2 linked regions of the Pelagibaculum spongiae genome follow. The protein of the gene in region 2 interacts with the protein of the main gene of each other region in a pairwise test. Links are inferred from orthologs where the notes say so. Each region holds a gene or a part of one and is shown on either strand. Other genes may lie near its edges.

What was found. Proteins that work in one complex are often made in the same cells at the same time.
Region 1: the proteins of sfsA (region 2) and DC094_RS03545 interact in binary tests that used the Escherichia coli proteins (3 or more experiments, as listed by UniProt). The link is inferred for Pelagibaculum spongiae from one-to-one orthologs.

What each region holds. Positions count from the first base shown.
Region 1 is NZ_QDDL01000001.1:822,203-826,299, forward strand. Bases 1,193-4,097 are described here. They hold DC094_RS03545 (glutamate-5-semialdehyde dehydrogenase), read right to left. Parts: upstream 3,321-4,097; coding sequence 2,064-3,320; downstream 1,193-2,063. Other genes in these bases: rsfS (ribosome silencing factor), read right to left, coding at 1,565-1,894; holA (DNA polymerase III subunit delta), read right to left, coding at 3,555-4,097. Outside these bases: DC094_RS03530 (hypothetical protein), read right to left, coding at 1-510; DC094_RS03535 (hypothetical protein), read right to left, coding at 528-914. UniProt on the Escherichia coli protein: Catalyzes the NADPH-dependent reduction of L-glutamate 5-phosphate into L-glutamate 5-semialdehyde and phosphate. The product spontaneously undergoes cyclization to form 1-pyrroline-5-carboxylate.
Region 2 is NZ_QDDL01000001.1:1,080,289-1,088,152, reverse strand. What follows is about bases 2,618-5,506. They hold sfsA (DNA/RNA nuclease SfsA), read left to right. Parts: upstream 2,618-3,615; coding sequence 3,616-4,398; downstream 4,399-5,506. Other genes in these bases: DC094_RS04615 (hypothetical protein), read right to left, coding at 5,086-5,506; DC094_RS22020 (hypothetical protein), read left to right, coding at 4,879-5,055; DC094_RS22025 (hypothetical protein), read left to right, coding at 4,534-4,698; DC094_RS04630 (hypothetical protein), read right to left, coding at 3,311-3,544; dksA (RNA polymerase-binding protein DksA), read right to left, coding at 2,724-3,164. Also shown: DC094_RS04650 (sensor histidine kinase), read right to left, coding at 1-763; tRNA glutamyl-Q(34) synthetase GluQRS, read right to left, coding at 1,006-1,935; DC094_RS04640 (nitroreductase), read right to left, coding at 1,949-2,617; more of DC094_RS04615, read right to left, coding at 5,507-5,808; D-2-hydroxyglutarate dehydrogenase YdiJ, read right to left, coding at 5,868-7,864. UniProt on the Escherichia coli protein: Binds to DNA non-specifically. Could be a regulatory factor involved in maltose metabolism.

The sequences.
Region 1 (4,097 bases), 260 kb from region 2 along the record:
GACAAATGCTGAGAAATTATCTGTGATCAGTTTGTGCTGCAACTGCTCGGTAAAACGCAACCGTGACTGCCATTGTTCCAACTTGGCAGAAGGCTTGAGAACTATTGCATGCTCAAGCGTTGCCAGAGTTTGTTGCTGTGAGATGGTTAATTTGCAATCAAGCATCGCTGAGTCAATTAATGAATCTATCGACTGGTAGCTGCAGTGCCAAAGGTCTACCTGCAAACCATCGACAAAACAGCCATCTTCGAAAATCTCACTCTCGGTGCTACTAGCTAAGCGTTGCTTTTTAGCTTGCCAGGCATCCAGAATTGATGCTCTTAGCGAAGCATTTGGAAGTTGCTGCCAAACAAGGCATAATTCCAGATCGGAATAATCATCAGCCCATCCTTTCGCAACCGATCCTCCAATAAACATTGCAGTAACAGGAAGAGATTTAGGTAATAGCGAACAGAGTTTTTTAGCAACAGAAATGCGCAGCTCAACAGCCAAATGATTATGTTCTAACATCACATCTCAACTGTAATTTACTTAACAATATATTCTTTAATTTTAAAGCCTGAATCATCAGATTTTATGGTCCATTCAAGCTTGGCTTTAGTTTTTATTTTTTTGTCGATAAAGCCTTTTTTAATTGCTTTAAATTTCAGGTCAGCCCGAGCATAAAAGCAGCCGATATCTAGCAATTCTATCTGCAGGTTTTTCAATATATGCTGGCTGTTTTCATATTCATGTCGCACTTCAAGATACCAATCTCGATATTCATCACGGCTCTTGATAATCACTTGCCCGGTTAGCAATTGAAAATCGTCCCAATCAATCAGTTGATCGAATTCTTTCAGAGGTGCTCGTTGATCAAACTTCTGATAATAATCAACGATAAACTGTTCCACTTGTTGTTTTTCTGAATTCATTCCACACCTGCTTTTTTATCTGCCTTATTGCTGCTTGCACCGACGCCGACCTAGCTATTAAGCCAAAGAACTAAATCCAATCATTAATAGCTGCGTAAGATTCGATAAAATGATGTTCCAAAACACCTACATTGTTGGGTGCACCTTAAGGCTTACTCAACCTACTTTAGTTCGGTATTAATTGAAACTTCAGTACTTCATTAATGAAAGCTCTTTGGTTTTCGTAGTCTGGGTAAGCCTGTGGGCGCACCCGGGTTTATATGCACCATATCTGCTCAATAGATTAATGCTACCAGCGACTAATTAGGTCACATCAGTGGCATTCCAGCGGTCAGAAACTTCGACTTTGGCGACCCTAAAGCATTTTTTTCGCCACCGTCACCACACTAGTGCATGTTTCTGATAAACGATCTAATTAATGCCCTGACATTGAACCACTACAAATTCAAAAGAGCCAAGTAACGGCTTGTCCGCCTAACCATGATTGAAATAGATAATACCCGCAAGATAACAGATGGTCACCTTATTGTTGCAGAAATAAAAAAACCGCTACTTTGATAAGCGATTAAGCTTCAAAAGTAGCGGTTTATTCTGTTTAATCAGCGCATTGAAAACGACATTTATAATGCCACTATCGCTATTAAAACAGTTTAATCTCTTGAGGCAGCTGACCACAAAGATTCAATGTCATAACGCTCGCGCGCCTCTGGCAGCATAATGTGAACCAGCACATCACCCAGATCGACCAACACCCACTCGCCGTCTTCTTCGCCTTCAACACGAGGCATCATATCGGCTTTTTTCATCTCGGCACTCAGGTTAATACCTAAAGAGCGCGTGTGGCGATTGGATGTACCGCTAGCGATTACCATGTAATCACAAACGTCGGTTTTTTCTCTAACATCCAAAATGGTGATGTTGTCGGCTTTTACGTCTTCCAACGCACTGATCGCCATATCTCTTAACTGTTCACTGTTCATTTAATCACTTCTTGAAATAGCAAAGCCGGGTAAGCCCGGCCGAATTATTTGGCAATTCTACCTTGATCAAGCATTTATTGGTAGGTTGGATAAGTACCACACCACCGGACAGCAACTTGCATCAATGTCGGGGATTATTAGCCAGAAAGCGCCTGAGCGCTTTTCTAACCTACTGGCGAATATGCCCATCGCCCAGCACGATATATTTCTGACTGGTCAAACCCTCTAGGCCAACTGGACCGCGGGCATGGATCTTATCGGTGGAGATACCAATCTCGGCACCCAAGCCATATTCAAAGCCATCGGCAAATCGAGTCGAGGCATTAATCATCACCGAGCTAGAGTCAACTTCGCGGACAAACTTCATCGCCCGGGTATGGTTCTCAGTAATAATGCTCTCGGTATGCGCCGAGCTAAAGCGGGTAATATGATCGATTGCTTCGTTCATATCTTCGACAATTTTCACTGACAACACCGGTGCTAAATATTCAGTCGCCCAATCTTGCTCGGTTGCCGGGGTTGCATCGGTCAGAATCTGTCGGGTTGCTTCACAGCCGCGCAGCTCGACTTTTTCCTTTTGATATTTCTCGGCTAATTGAGGCAATACAGTGGCTGCAATCCCTTGGTGAACTAATAAAGTTTCCATGGTGTTACAGGTGCCATAACGGTGGCATTTGGCATTGAATGCAACCTTAACGGCTTTTTCGATATCTGCCTGATCATCGATATAGACATGGCAAATGCCATCTAGGTGTTTGATCACCAGTACTTTGGCATCGCGACTAATTCGCTCGATTAAACCTTTGCCACCACGCGGAATAATCACATCGACATAATCTTGCATGGTGATCAGTTCGCCCACTGCCGCTCTATCGGTGGTTTCCACCACCTGCACTGCATGCTTGGGCAGACCGACTTGTTCCAGGCCTTGTTGAATACATTTGGCCAATGCTTTGTTGGAATGAATCGCTTCTGAACCGCCGCGCAAAATACAGGCATTACCCGATTTCAAACACAAGCTGGCCGCTTCAATAGTGACGTTTGGCCGGGATTCATAAATAATCCCCACCACGCCTAAAGGCACCCGCATTTTACCGACTTGAATACCGGATGGCCGATAGCTCATATCGGTGATTTCACCCACGGGATCTGCCAAACCCGCCACCTGATGCAGGCTTTCGATCATGGTATCAATGCCTGCAGGGGTTAATGCCAAGCGGTCAATCATCGCCGGCTCAAGGCCTTTATCACGACCATTTTGTAGATCTTGCTGATTGGCAGCAGCTAGCTCAGTTCGGCTGCTATCAATCGCACTCGCCATCGCTAATAACGCATTCACTTTATCACCCGGCGCAGCGCGGCTAATCGCTCTGGAGGCTTGCCGTGCCTGCTGACCTAGGGTTTGCATATATTCAGTGACATTCATTGTTATACAGCCTCATGCTCGGATGGTGTTTTGTTCGTTTTGATTTGCGTAGATACAAGATTTGATGAGCTTTAAGCGAAATCAGACACTCACAACCCTCGATTACCACAACCGTCAATTACCACAATGCCTGATTGCGCCTGTGGCTTATCAAACCTACAGAGAACGACTTATCAATCAAAGCAACAGAATTTGAGATTAAAACCAATACAGTTGACTGGCTTTACTATGCCCTTATAACGGCTCAACCGGCCTGCCAGCCATTGCCAAGCCAATGCTCAATAACTTTAACCAGACATCGCCCGGTGCCATACCTTTACAAATTCGATCGGCTTCGCCACAAGCCTCCAACCAACTTTGCCAGCTGGCGATATTGCCGTGACGACGCAAAATACTTTTCAACAGCGGCTTACGTTTATCCCATAAAAATGGCGGCAAGCCCGGCGTTTTAGCTTTGTCTAAAGCGGCGTCTGGGTTTTGACCGGCGGCTCTGGCATAAACCACTTGCGATAAGGTTCGCAGCTCACGCGCCAAGGCCCAAACCAGCAAAGTCGGCTCATCACCCTCTGCTTTCAGACCTTCTAAAACGCGGCATACCCGTTCGGCATCACCGGCCAAACAAGCATCCACCCATTGGAAAATGTCATAGCGAGCAGAATCTGCCACTGCCTGCGCTACTGCATCACCAGATAATGGGCCTGCCGGTAATAATAATGCCAACTTTTCAACTTCCTGACTGGCCGCTAACAAGTTGCCTTCGGTACGGGAAGATAAAAT
Region 2 (7,864 bases):
GTGGCAACAGTACTGTCGAAAGGAATGACAGCATTAACAAGGTTGGCCAAGGGCTATTTTTAAGTGGCTGATACATCATATCGAGCATTTGCGGGTTCTGTTGCAGCCAGCTGCCCATCTCATTAAAGCCGCCAAACACGCCAAATATTGCAAAGACTCCGGCGCATATCAAAGCAATCAGTTTAACCAAAGATTCAAATGCAATTGCAGCGACTAAACCTTGGTGTTGCTGGCGAAAAGAGAAGTGACGGGCGCCAAAAAATACACAAAAAGCGAAAATCATTGTGCAGAAAACCACTGCCACTAGATCTGGTGTTTGTTCTCCGGTGAGTACCTGGATCGAGTTGATTAATGCTTGCACCTGAAGAGCAAGGTAGGGCATTAGCGCAGCGATCATGCCAAGGGTAACCACTAGGCCAACTAGTTGGCTGCGGTATCGAAACGCGAAGAGATCGGCCAATGAGCTTAATTGATAGGTGCGGGTCAGGCGGAGAATCGGTGTCATGAGTACCGGAGCTAAGATGAATGCGCCGGTGATGCCGAGATACAAACCTAGATAGTTATAACCATTAGTCAGCGTATATCCGAATACGCCATAGAAACTCCAGGCACTAAAATATACGCCCAATGCCAGAGTGAAAGTAATTGGGTGGGAGGTGATCCGCGAGGGAATAATGCCCTTATCTGTTGCCCAAGCAATCGCAAACAATAGTGCTAAATAGCAGCCGCCGGCAAAAAATAAATGAGAGAGAGAAAAAGTCATACTACGGCCTACGCTGCCTGCCAATATAATGCAATGCAGCGGTCAGTATGATGAACACTGACCAGACCAAGAATGGGCGGTACCACTGACTGCCTTCTCCAGTCCACCAACTTGCGAGCGGTGGTGAGAAAACATATGCGGCGATAATGAATAACAGATAAATGCGTTCTGAATTCATAGCCTACTGCAGCAAATTATTATTTGTACCCAGACTACACGTAAAAACGCTGTGATAAAACCCGCTAATTAATAATTGTAGATTCAGGTTGAATATTTTGAATGTTCCAATGGCTTGTCGCCCATTGGAGAATATTGGTTACAGAGCCTTCGCGGCAAATTTCTTTATCTGGATTCTGACCTAAAAACTGCAAGGCTTTAATCAATAATTGGCATCGCTGTTGGCTATTAATTGCTGGTGCTAAGTTTTGTTTACTCAGTTTCTTGCCGTCATTACCCAGTACTAGCGGTAAATGAGCCCATTTTGGTGCGGCTACTTCAAGCTGCTGGTAGAGGTGTATTTGCCATGGTGTTGAATCGAGTAGATCTAATCCGCGAACCACTTCAGTAATCCCCTCGGCAATATCATCACTGACTACTGCTAACTGATAGGACCAGAGCAGATCTTTGCGGCGAATAATAAAGTCGCCTAGCTGGGCGCCATCCCAGACTTGGTGGCCCTGAACTGCATCGTTGAATTCAATTTTCTGTTGGGAAACGCACATTCTCAGTGAACAGGCAGTGGACTGTTTTGAATCTAATGCCAAGGTTTGTTGTTGTGGGTTGCGGCAAATTCGCTCGCGACAATAACCGGGGTAGGGATGTTGTCCAGACAGCTGTTTGCGAGTGCATTGGCATAAATAGAGTAAGTCTTTGGCCGCTAGCTGCTGCAATCGGTTTAAGTAGCGCTGCTGATTTTGGCTTTGATAGCTGACCGAGCCATCCCAGTGCAAACCAAAATCTTCCAGTGTTTGTAAAATTACACCTGCCGCACCGACCGCTTCACGCGGTGGGTCGATATCTTCAATCCGCACTAACCATTGGCCTTGCTGACTTTTAGCTTGTAGCCAACTGCCTAGTGCGGCGACTAGTGAGCCAAAATGTAATGGCCCGCTGGGTGTCGGCGCAAAGCGGCCAATATAAGGTGATGTTTTTTGCTCGGTCATATCGGTCATAAATGATCTGTGATTAATTGTGCCAGCGAACAAATTGATCGGTTGCCACTCGAGTGGTGCGGAATCGGTTAACGATAGCGTCTTTATTTGGCCAGCCAATTGCTAGCCCGCAAATGATTTTTTGTTGTTGGTCGAGGTCGAGCTGATCGCGAATAATCTGTGGGTAATCTGCGATAGATGCTTGAGGGCAAGTAGCAAGGCCAGCGGCAGTTGCTGCCAGCATTAGCGATTGCATAAACAATCCAATGTCGATCATTGCGCCTTCAGCCATGCTTTTATCTAGTGAAATAATAATGGCACTGGGTGCAGCAAAGAACTGAAAGTTACGGCGCCATTGGTAAATGCGTTTACCTTTATCTGATGCTTCTACACCGAGTGCTTGATAAAGCGCTTTGCCGCAGTCGCGACGGCGCTGGTCCCAGGGCATTAACCATTCATTTGGATAATAGGGGTAGTCTGGCTGCTGTGGATGTTTTTTATCAAAAGCTGCGCAAAGTGCCGATGTTAACCGCTGCAAACTTTCACCGCTGACCATCGATACTTGCCAAGGCTGAATATTCCCACCAGATGGACTGGCAGAAGCCACGGTTAAGATTTGTTGTAGCAGTTTTGGTTCGATGGGTTGTTCTAAATATTCACGACAGGAGTAACGAGATTGAATCAGTTGAGATAAGTTTTTCATCGGGATTGTTTTACCGAGGTATTGGTTTTGGCAGGAATTTTTTCGAATGCCACAAAAGACAAAGGGCACCCGAAGATGCCCCAATATGCCTTAATAACGAGATCTATTACAGCCCGAGCTGCTTTTCTTTGATCTCATCCAGAGTCTTGCAGTCGATACACTTTTCAGCGGTTGGTCGCGCTTCGAGTCGTCGAATGCCAATCTCTACACCGCATGTCTCACAGAATCCATAATCATCCTGTTCGATCAATTCCAGTGTTTTGTTAATCTTGCGAATTAACTTGCGTTCACGATCGCGAGTTCGCAATTCAATACTGAATTCTTCTTCCTGAGAAGCTCGATCTGCTGGATCTGGGAAGTTGGCTGCTTCGTCCTTCATATGATGGACGGTTCGGTCAACTTCTTCCATCAGCTCTTGCTTCCACAAGTTGAGGATCAGTTTAAAGTGCTCACGCTGTTGTTCACACATGTACTCTTCGCCAGCGCCCGTTTGATAAGGTGCTACATCGGCGACGGTTTTCGGCGCTACGGTGGTATCGGTAGGCATTTAGAAGTCTCCTGCCAGGCTACCAACAATAAAGTTGGCTACTTTTATCCTAAAAGTGGGCCTGCGGCAACAACAAGTATTCAACTGGCATGAATCTCGTTGTAATCCCCCATTGCCAGCAACTCGCTGGCAGCGTATATCATAGTCTATTTTTTGAGCAACATGATCGAAGCAAATAGACCGGCCACTGCGAATATACTCGCTTTGGCAGCATTAGCCCCTGCACTGCTTCCTTCGGCAAACAGCGTCACAGCTAGATCCTGAGTGAAAGGGATCGGTAAGCTGAACGCTACTGTCGAGGCAAGCAACAGCAGAAACAGAGTAGCAATCATCAGTAATACACTGAGTATCCCCTCGAAAGGGTGGCTAGTACTTTGCATTGTGATCTCCAGCCATGTGTGTTAAATCGGCGGCCTATTATCATGACTTTGGTCAACCGGTGCAATCTCTAATGCAGTTTGATTCCTCTTCAGTAGAAAATTCCCTGTCAAAAATGCGGTTACCTGATTTATTAGCGGCAACTTTGGTGAAGCGCTATAAGCGTTTTCTGGCAGATATGATTTTGCCAAACGGTGAACAGATAACGGTTCATTGCCCAAACACAGGTACCATGAAGCATTGCGGCAAACAAGGTGACAAATGTTGGTTGTCGGTCAGTGACAATCCAAAACGTAAATATGCCCACACTTGGGAGCTGGTTGAAACCGATAATGGGGGCGGAATTGAGACTATTTGTATCAATACTGCAAGAGCTAACCAAGTGGTCGCTGCGGCGCTTGAGAAAAAACTGATTAACGGGCTTGATCAATATCAGCAAACTCGCAAAGAGGTTAAAGATGGTGATAAAAGCCGTATTGATTTTTTACTCAGCGAATCAAGTAGCGGTCAGCCAAATTGCTGGCTGGAAGTAAAAAGTGCCACCCTGCAAGAATCTGATGGCAAAGGTTACTTCCCAGATGCAGTGACAGATCGAGGCTTGAAGCATTTAAAAAGCCTCACAGATAAAGTTGCCCAAGGTGATCGAGCGGGCTTGTTATTCTGTGTCATGCATTCGGGGATTGATCAGGTCAGTCCAGCCCAGCATATCGACCCTAAATATTACCAGGGTTTCCAGCAGGCATTAGCTGCCGGCGTAGAATGTTGGGCACTTTCGGTGATTCCCCAGGTCGATGGTTTATATATTAAAGGGCTGCTGCCGGTGGTGGCCGAGGGGCAATTGGTCGCTACGAAATAGAAATAGTATCTGCCGCTGTTGTTAAGCTGATTGTGTAAATTGGTTAAGCTGGTTAAGTAGTGAGTTTGGTTTAACGGCAATTTGCTATCGTCACTTTGATAATGAGTAACACTGCTCAAACAAGGAAAGGGATAAATGAATAAATTAGCGGTAATCTTTTTAGGCTTGGCCATTGTTTTTGCGGTGCTGATGTTTTTGTTGCCGACCCAACCTTGGTTGTGGGGTGCAGTTTTATTGGCAGCTTTGTTGGTGAGTTGGAAGATGAAAAAGCTGCCAAGGAAGGAAAAAGAATTTGACTAGTTAAAAAGCCATTGATTTTAAACTATCAGTTGTATGGCTGATGAGCTCACATACTTTGGGCGAAAACCTACTAATCTCATGCTATGATCAGCGGGCAAGGTCGTGCGCTTTAATTAAAGCCCGTACTTGTTTTACTAACACTAATGCCAAGTTATGGTTGATTCATTTAAAAACTTTTTAATGTCTGAAGAAGACCGTAAAATATTGAAAGCTCTTAAAGATACTGGTGTGGCTTCTCGCAAGGTCGTTGGGCGAGGCACAATGACGGTTGATGCTAAAGATGTCACTAGTACTGAGGCTTTCAAAGCACACTCTAAGAGAGCATCTGAGATTGTTCGCGCTAGAAAAGCCAGTTAAATGTTGGCTTCCTTCTGCATCAAAATAGCCTCAAAGCCTTAAATTCTTATCTGGAATAATTGAATAGCTACCTGCTTGCACTTTGCAGCGAAACAATCTCAAGCTTTCAATATTTTGTGATGCCAAGCTGGTAATAATATGCCGAATCACATCTGATGGCATTTTGTAACCAAAAAACAAACAATCAATTTGAGTGAGCGGCAATTGGGTGGTGGTCAGCGTTTGCTGCTCAACTTTCTGACTTAGCGCACTTTGCGGTGCCAGCTGCAATCGCCATTCCTTGTCGGATGAAAACTCAGGCGGTTGGAAAAATAACTGCTGTGGCCACTTTGGCCGTTGCCGGTCATAGCACACTTGTTTTAGCGCCATTGCTCCCGGCCATTGTTCCACCGGCTCAAAACCGACCACCATGCCTTGGTGATTTTGTGCCAAACGCTGCCATAGTTGCAAATTGTTAGGTTGTTCAAACAAGCGAATAATCGGTCTTTGAACCTGATCATCACCCTGTGAAAGTTGCTGCTCTATTTGCGCTCTTTTGCTTTCAGCCTGTTGGCAAAAAAAATTAAAATCCATTAGCTCACGCATATTGGCAGGTAACTGCTGATATTGCTGTTCCAATAATGACTCAAAACTGGCGGCAGTATCGCTTGGGAGCTCCAGCCATGGGTCATCCAATTGTTGCGGTTTAAAACAGCGCAAAGCGCCCTGCAGAAGCAGGGCAATACCTGTCTGGTCTAGATAGCTATACAGCATCTGGAGTTAATATCCTGAAGTCATTCGATGATCAATAAATGGCTAAAAATATCAGGCTGCTAGCTTTTGCGAGCAGCCAAAAGTGCCTGAACCGGGTGTAATGGTTTAAAGCCGTCTTGGTATTTCACCTGGCTTCTACAAGAATAACCGGTGGCTAAAACCTGTTCGGGGCGATAAAGGCGAATTTTCTTGCCCCAGCTCTGATGATACAGATTTGTTGAATCTTGTTCGTGAGCTGCTTCATGGCCATAGACACCTGCCATGCCACAACAACCACTTGACTCAGTAACCAGCGTTAATCCTGCTGCTTCAAAAACGCTTTGCCACATTTTGGCTGATGTCTGAATGCTAGTTTTTTCGGTGCAGTGGCCCATCAAGACATATTTTTTATCGCCCTGAAATTGATCTTTAAATTGGCCAATCTGACTGGCCAGATATTCTTGAAGCAGTAACACTTGGTAGTTCTGCTGTTCACCGGTGACTTCTTTATATTCTTGGCGGAAAACTAAGGTGGCAGCCGGATCAACGCCCACCATAGGTAAATTATGGCGAGCCAGTTTCTCCAGTTCTTTAACGGTAGTTTTGGCTTGTTTTTTAAATGCCTTTAAAAAACCACGCACATGTAGTGCTTTACCGTTGCTTAGTAGTGAAGGCACCAGAACGCGATAGCCAAGTGCAGAGAGTAAATCGTAACTAGCCAATACAACTTCAGCGTCATACCAGCTGGTGTAAGGATCTTGAATTAATAAAATGCAGTTGGCTTTTTCTTCATCGTTCATTCGACTGAGTCGTTGGTGGCTGAAGACTTCGGCGCGGCGCTCAATTAGCCCTTGCATCACGGTTTGTTCACTGACTAATGGCAGGCGAATTAAACCGAGCTTGCGCATGGCTTGCTCAACCAGTTTTGCTTGGCTAATTTTGTTAGCAAATTTAGGAGCCATGCCCATGATTTTGGCCAATGGCTCTAGCCCGGCAATTAAATAATCACGGGCAGGTCGTAAATAACGGCTGTAATACATCTGGAAAAAGCGACTGCGAAATTCAGGTACATCAACTTTTACAGGGCATTGGCTAGCACATGCTTTACAAGCTAGGCAATGTTGCATTGACTGATTTATTTCATGGGCATAGTCGTTTTGTTTTTTAATCAGGCTGTTATTAATTCTTTTTGGATAATGGCGAATAAAATCAAACCAATTTTGCTGCTCGATTCTTTTTTCGAGAATTAAAGTATCGGTGCCTTCGTTGGCCATTTGGCGTAGCCATTCACGCATTAATCCGGCGCGGCCTTTTGGCGAGTGACGACGATCTCGCGTCAATTTCCATGATGGGCACATCGGATCGTGCTCATCATAGTTAAAGCAAGCACTGTTGCCGTTGCAATGAATGGTTTTATCAAATGATTGGCGGGTTTTCAGTGGGATTTGTCGATCTTGTTGGCCGCGAGTTGGCCCATCAACCGTCACGAGTTCAACCACATTCGCAGGTGCTTTTTCGGGACGATGATCACATCGTCCTGCAGTGCAAATTTTGCCAGGATTTAATTGGTTGTCCGGATCAAATGCGGCTTTTATTTTGCGCAGGTCGTTAAATAATTCTTCGCCAAAAAACTCAGGTGAATATTCAGCGCGGAAACCTTTTCCGTGCTCACCCCACATTACACCGCCATATTTTTGTACCAGCTTGCAGACTTCATCGCTGATGGTTTTATATAGGGTTTCATCTGACTCGTTGCGCAAATCAAAGGCAGGGCGAACGTGTAGGCAACCGACATCAACATGACCAAACATGCCGTATTCTAATCCGTGCTTTTCCAATAGTGCGCGGAAGTCGGCAATGTAATCCGCCAAATGCTCTGGTGGAACGGCTGTGTCTTCTACGCCAGACATTGGGCGGCGCTCACCCTTGGCATTGCCGAGTAGCCCAACGCCTTTTTTACGCAGTTGCCACAGCGATGCAATTTCTTCGCTATCGGTAGTGCGATGGTAGCCGAAAGCTTGTCCCGGTTGATTTTGTAATGAATCAAGAGTGTGGCAAAGCTGATCCATTTGCTGTT